2 linked regions of the Candidatus Kuenenia stuttgartiensis genome follow. The main gene of each other region encodes a partner of the protein of the gene in region 2 in a complex. Links are inferred from orthologs where the notes say so. Each region holds a gene or a part of one and is shown on either strand. Other genes may lie near its edges.

Region 1 (3,186 bases), 2.4 Mb from region 2 along the record:
CTCAATGCCCTACGCATACAGGCAATTGCTTCCTCACGTGTGTTTTGATGTACAATCAACTTAGCGATTAATGAATCATAGTACGGCGGGATTTCATAGCCGGAGTGAATGTGAGAATCCACCCTAACCCCTCTCCCTCCTGGAGGATGATAATTTGTGATCTTCCCCGGTTGCGGCCGAAAATCATTATAAGGATCTTCTGCATTGATCCTGCATTCTATAGCAACCCCCTGACTGCGAATTTTTTTCTGTTTAATATTTAATCTCTCTCCACTGGCAATCTTTATTTGTAATTTCACTAAATCTATTCCCGTCACCATTTCCGTAACCGGATGTTCTACCTGCAAACGTGTATTCACCTCTATGAAATAATAATTATTTTCCTTATCTAATAAAAATTCAACAGTTCCGGCATTTGTATAATTAATGGATTTTGCCATTTTTATGGCAGCCTTACAAATATCTTCCCGCGCCCGATCGGTAATGTATGGTGCAGGGGACTCTTCGATTAGTTTTTGGTGTCTTCGCTGCATGGTGCAGTCCCTTTCGCCCAAATGTATAATATTCCCGTAATTATCTCCAACTATTTGCACCTCAATGTGACGTGCATCTTCAATATATTTTTCTATATAAATAGACGAATCCTTGAATGCAGCCTTAGCCTCTCTTTGGGCAATAGTCAATGAATTAATGAGGCTTATATCATTATGAGCTACCCGCATTCCCCGTCCACCGCCCCCTAAAGAAGCTTTAATGATTACGGGAAAACCTATTTCATGTGCAACGCTTAACGCTTCCTGCTGACTTTTTATTACAGACAAACTTCCGGGAACAACAGGGACCTTGTTTTCTATTGCAATTTTCCTTGCTTCAGTCTTATTGCCAAGCTTCCTCAATGCATCAGATTTCGGGCCAATAAATACGATATTTGACGATTCACAAACTTCCGCAAAATGACTCACTTCCGATAAAAAACCATACCCAGGATGGATTGCTTCTATATCCGTGATCTCTGCAGCGCTGATGATGCTCGGAATATTTAAATAACTACCTTCCGCATCAGCAGGTCCAATACACACTACGATATCGGCTAGCTTTAAATAAGTGGCATTTGCATCCGATTTTGAGCAAACAGCGACAGTCTCTATCCCCATTTCGCGGCATGCCCTAATGATTCTCAAAGCAATTTCACCTCTATTTGCAACCATTATCCGGGAAAACATATTTCCTTCTTCCTTAATTATTTGAAATGATTCGAGTCCACTTATATCGTCGCTTTCTTTGTCTGTCGGACGCGAAAGAGCGGTTGCCCATACTCAACGGCCTCCCCATCTTGTACATATATTTCAATAATTTCACCTACCATTTCCGCTTTTACTTCATTCATAATTTTCATTGCTTCTATGATACAAACAACGGTTTCTTCATTTACGAAATCACCAATTCCAACACAAGGACTCTCGCCTGGAGCAGTAGAACGGTAAAATGTTCCCACCATGGGCGAATAAATCTCAGAAGAGCTTTCATTTTCCCGGGAAATTGCGAATGGCTGTTCTATCTGTTGGGCTTGCGCCGGATATAATGGTGGAATTGTCTGGTGAGAAATAGTTTGTGAATACCCGGAGATCCCCTTTTTTATTTTTATTTTTGTCGCTTCCTCTTGAATTTCGAGCTCAGACAACTCGCTCTCATCCATAATTTTTATCAATTGCTTTACTTTCTCTATAATGTCCATTATTTTTCCCTATATAAAATTTAGTAATTATCAAATAGTAAAGCGAAAATAGCATCTCTTATTACGAATTGTTTCATGTGTAAAAAATAAATTTCGGGCTTACGTGAAGAGATAAAGGATTGATTAAACGATGGGCTACTGAATGAATAGCTTTTCTATAATAAATATAGGCTATTGTTAAAAAGGGTCTTGCAGAATTTCCGCAATGAACACGTTAAATCATTCGTCAATATCCGATAACTTTTTAGGCAGTTTACTCAACACCTCACATCCCGTCGAGGTAACCAATACCAAATCTTCTATTCTAACACCTCCCCATTGGGGAATATAGATGCCTGGCTCTACAGTAAAAACCATGCCTTCTTTTAATATTTCATTGCTTTTCCTATTAATAAATGGCGCTTCATGAACTTCTAGCCCTACTCCGTGACCCAAACCGTGACCAAAATACTTTCCAAATCCTTTTTTCTCAATATAACCCCTTGCAACGGCATCTATTTTCTTTGCTATTACGCCAGGCCTTATGCTTCCAATTGCAAGGTATTGTGCATCAAGCACTATTTGATATATCCTTCGGAATTTCGGGGATATTCTATCCATGGTCTTAAGTCTTGTCAAGTCAGAATTATAATCCTGAAATCTTGCTCCCCAATCAATTAAAACGGTATCCCCTCTTTGAATCATGGTTGTTGAAGGGCGTGCGTGCGGCTTTGATGCATGTTTACCAACGGCACATATGATATCAAATGAACTTTTTTCCGCGCCCTGTTTCCTCAATTCATATTCTAAAATATCCGCTATATCTTTTTCAGTAATGCCATATTTTATTTTGCTTTGAACATTTGTATATGCTTTTTCCGCTATCCCTATAGCCTTCTGTATTTTTTCTAATTCATCCTTTGTTTTCTGCTTTCTATAATTCTCTACTATTCCTTTTACCGTAAGCATACAAATGTTATTTATTCTTTGTTTAATCTCATTAAACTGGTCTACTGAAATATATAAAGACTCGACGAGAAGTTTTTTTATTTTAAGTTGTTTAATCTTTCCACATATCGAATTTGTCAATGATATCTTTCTTTCTACTATTTTTATTTCCGGATTATCCTGGTGTGCTTGTTCTATATACCTGGAATCAGTGAATAAATAGTCGCTTCCCGGTGTTATTAAAAGAGCACTATCAGAACCTTTAAAATTCGTAATGTATCTGATATTTATCTCATTCGTGACTAAAAACCCATCCACGCCGTCTTCTTCTAATTTTTTCTTTATCTCGCCTAAACTCATAAATATCTAATTTACAGGAATAATTACATCTTTAATGTGCTTAACACTGTTTTTTAATTCGACATCATGCGCCATTCTCAGGGTCTATTTACGACTTTTTTTAATTTTTTCCATAAGTATATCGAGGAACGATTTAAACTGGTCATCTTTTTTCAATTCTTCGT
Region 2 (3,886 bases):
TACCAGAAAGATGGATTGCCCTTGACATAGGCCCTGCAACGATAAAACTTTTTTCCGCGGTATTGCAGGACGCAAAAACAATTTTATGGAACGGCCCTATGGGGGCGTTTGAAATTGATGCATTCAGCAGAGGAACATACGCCATGGTAGATATCGTAACAAGTTCTCACGCATCCACCGTAGTGGGCGGCGGTGATACCGACATGGCGTTTCACAAAGCAGGGAAAGCGCACGAGGTATCATTTATTTCAACCGGCGGAGGGGCTTTTTTGAAATTATTGGAAGGCGGAGATCTCCCCGGGATAGCATCGCTTACGGACAAAAAAATATAATATACGGACATCTTCCGTAACTTCTCTATTGATCTATGCTAAAACAAAGGAAATACGAAGAATGAGAAATAAGATTAAAATATCCGCTTCAATACTGGCGGCAAATCCCATGCGCTTTGAAGAAGAAATCAAACGCATTGAAGCGGCGGGAATCGATCTCATTCATATTGATGTTATGGACGGCCATTTTGTCCCCAATATTACCATAGGGCCTTTTATTGTTGCGGGGATAAGGCGGATAACAAATATACCATTAGATATACATTTAATGATCGAACATCCGGAACGTTATGTGGAAGCATTTGCCGGGGCGGCGGAAGGCAATGGAATAATTACATTTCATATTGAGACGGTAAAAAACCCCAAAGAGATTATTTCTCTGATCAAAAGTACGGGGATGAAAGTTGGTATATCGTTAAATCCGGGTACGCCCGTAGAAATGATAGAAAATTTTCTGGATCAGGTAGATATGGCGCTCGTCATGTCGGTAAATCCAGGTTTTGCTGGCCAGAAATTTATTCCAATTGCCTTGCCTAAGATTGCAAGGCTCCGCGATAAAGCGCCGGATAAAATGGATATTCAGGTAGATGGAGGAATTACACCAGACAATATTTCCCAGGTAGTAAAACAAGGGGCAAATGTAATCGTAGCCGCTTCTGCTATTTTTAAAACGAGTGACCCTGGCAATGCGATTAAATCCCTGAAACAAATTGCCGAACAAACCATGGAAAAAGATGCTGTTAATCTTGTTAACAGATAAATTCCTTTTTATTGTCCAAAGAAGTTGTTTCCTGGAAATATATAAAAATAGCTTGTTTTTTGGTTAAAAAGTTTTAAACTATCTCTTGTTTTGTTGACGGTTTTTGTAACTATTCAGCGTAAACGATACACGGCTCATTCCCAAACCTTGTACTGAACATAGTGAAGTATCTGTTTGGAAACGAGTTGCGCTCTGATCTCCGGTAGTTTAATAAATTACGCTGAATAGTTATTAGTTTTTCTGTATTTCACAATAGTATATATGGGATATTTTGCACGGGAAAACGTTGCATAAGTGGTCAAAAACAATGTTTGCCAATGATGGAGCGAATATCCCTTTTGTTAATTTAATGGGGGCATGGCAATTCAATGGTGTTCTTTAGAAAAAAGAAAGATATGCCAAACGGCTTATGGATAAGCTGCGACTGGTGCAAAAATTTGGTATATAGGAAAACCGTTGAAGAAAGCTTCCAGGTTTGTCCCGAGTGTGATTACCATTTTCGCATTTTTAGCAGGGACAGATTAAAATTGCTGCTTGATGAAGACAGTTTCGAAGAGTATTGGACTGATATGAAGCCCACCAATCCTTTGAATTTTTTTGACCGCATGTCATACCCAGAAAGGGTTACTGCCGACCAGCTTAAATCCGGACTGAAAGAGGCCGCTATAGTTGGAAAAGGAAAGGTGAATGGCGCTGACATCATGATAGGGATTACCGATCCCAGCTTCATAATGGGAAGTATGGGTTCTGTGGTTGGGGAGAAGATTGTCCGCATAACAGAAAAGGCTATGGATCAAAAATTCCCTTTGGTGATTATTTCTGGTTCAGGCGGAGGAGCTCGCATGCAGGAGGGTATTTTTTCTCTTATGCAAATGGCAAAAACGAGCGCCGCCATAGCAAGGTTTCAACGGGCGGGCGGGCTATACATATCGGTATTAACCGATCCTTCACTGGGTGGAGTAATGGCAAGTTTTGCTTCATTGGCAGATATTACTATTGCCGAACCAAAGGCGCTGATTGGTTTTGCAGGTCCCAGAGTAATTCAGGAAACAATAAAACGAACACTTCCTGGTAATTTTCAGCGGGCGGAATTTTTGCTTGAGCATGGTTTTCTTGATATGATTGTACATCGTAAAAACATGAAGCATGAAATTTCAAGGTTGATTCAATATTTGCATGTTAATTAATAAAAATCTTCCTCGGTAGCTCAATGGTAGAGTGGGTGGCTGTTAACCACTAGGTTGTAGGTTCGAATCCTACCCGAGGAGCCAATCTTAATTATAGGCAGAACTCCAATTACTGAGGTTCTGCCTTTTTCATTAGATACGTTGCAAAGCTACGGCGAAACGTATGAGTTGCAACACGTTTACAAATTTTTGCATCCTGTACCGCCCTTTTTATCGCAACCTGCACACGCATTTCATGAAAATGATACCGCCGTATCTCCTTTGTATCCGGAACGGTGGTGGATTTTTCGCCAGGAAAAACCACCGCCAGACCAATTCTTTCGCGCAGTTTTTATATTTTTTTTCAATGGAATCAAACATAAAAGCGCCACCACAGCCTGAATCCAGTTTTTTTGATGAAGATTTTTTACCCGTTCAGATATAATATCGTGACACTTCCCCTATTAATACGGCCGAGGCATAATCCAAAATTCAGGAAGTGTCCCTCATATCATACGATTTTTTGTTGCTTTTATTAAAATTAGGAATTCTTTTTCTATACTTTTACCATGAAATTTTGAGAGGATACGAAGAGAGGATAATGATTATTTCAAGACATCATAACAATAGTGATGAGAAAAATCACATTTCTCCGAGTCACTTTTTTTTAAACGACAAGGAGAAAACAAAAATTAACTGGTTTCTGTTTGAGTTCGCGCAGGGATTTGGTCATTTCCTTGCGAAAGAGAAACGATTAACGGAGAAGTTATATCAAAAGGGAATAGATAATCTCCGGTTAAAAAATTTCTGCATTTATTACGCAAAACACCTTAAGAAGGTTATTCTTGATAAACTGGAAGGGCGGATCGCCAATGTCAGATTGGGACACGAGGCAATTGAGGAATTTTTTCCTGCTATCGGAGATAGACTTGTAGATAAGTTATTGACGATTGCTGCCAAAGCATGGGATTCGCTAACAGAAGCATGTGTGGTATGTCCGATGCGGTGCATATCAGAAAGGAATGAACGGGCATCAATGTTTGATGATCCATATTATTACAGAGAATAGCTTTGGCTAGAACGGCAAAAAGCGCCGCCGTTGATTTTGGTAGTTAGGCTTAGAAATAGTCGTATTCATTTATAATTTGTAGTCACAGCCAAGGAGGTTCAATGTTTAACAAGAAAATGTTCGGCGAAATGAGAAGAGCAGGTATGGGTACTGGACTATCTAAAGCCAAACTGTCCGAAGCTATGTTGGAAATTCTCTTACAACTTCCTGCGGGAACTAAGAACTTCAAAGAGACCATAGTCTACAATATGGGATTGTTGGGCCAAATGTCTGCTACACGCGATATCAATGAAGCATGGAATCAAGTGAAAAAGAGGGCGGCAAAACTCTACCCGGAAAAATTCATTCTAGCTGACCGAAATAAACTTCACTGGAATGATGGTTCTGTAAAGGTATTGGACAAAGAAATCTCTACAGGAAATTTCAAAAAGCTTAATAAATTGGCTGACATCGAGAATTGCAGCGTCGATAAACTTATATCTAAACTTATAAAATACTATGAAAAAGGAAATCTAAAATAATCTTTAATGCCTGACGACTATTCATTGGAATAATAAAG

Evidence for each region. The genes of interacting proteins can lie anywhere in the genome.
Region 1: the proteins of accD (region 2) and accB are in contact, whole or in part, in a solved structure (PDB 8UXZ), measured with the Escherichia coli proteins. The link is inferred for Candidatus Kuenenia stuttgartiensis from one-to-one orthologs.

Annotation. Positions count from the first base shown.
Region 1 is NZ_LT934425.1:3,885,139-3,888,324, reverse strand. Bases 1-2,737 are described here. They hold accB (acetyl-CoA carboxylase biotin carboxyl carrier protein), read right to left. Parts: upstream 1,736-2,737; coding sequence 1,265-1,735; downstream 1-1,264. Other genes in these bases: KSMBR1_RS18090 (M24 family metallopeptidase), read right to left, coding at 1,955-2,737; accC (acetyl-CoA carboxylase biotin carboxylase subunit), read right to left, coding at 1-1,223. Also shown: more of KSMBR1_RS18090, read right to left, coding at 2,738-3,022; chromosomal replication initiator protein DnaA, read right to left, coding at 3,107-3,186. UniProt on the Escherichia coli protein: This protein is a component of the acetyl coenzyme A carboxylase complex; first, biotin carboxylase catalyzes the carboxylation of the carrier protein and then the transcarboxylase transfers the carboxyl group to form malonyl-CoA.
Region 2 is NZ_LT934425.1:1,529,630-1,533,515, forward strand. What follows is about bases 398-3,383. They hold accD (acetyl-CoA carboxylase, carboxyltransferase subunit beta), read left to right. Parts: upstream 398-1,487; coding sequence 1,488-2,279; downstream 2,280-3,383. Other genes in these bases: rpe (ribulose-phosphate 3-epimerase), read left to right, coding at 398-1,092; KSMBR1_RS06970 (hypothetical protein), read left to right, coding at 2,860-3,327. Also shown: KSMBR1_RS06945 (phosphoglycerate kinase), read left to right, coding at 1-332; more of rpe, read left to right, coding at 394-397; KSMBR1_RS06975 (hypothetical protein), read left to right, coding at 3,429-3,848.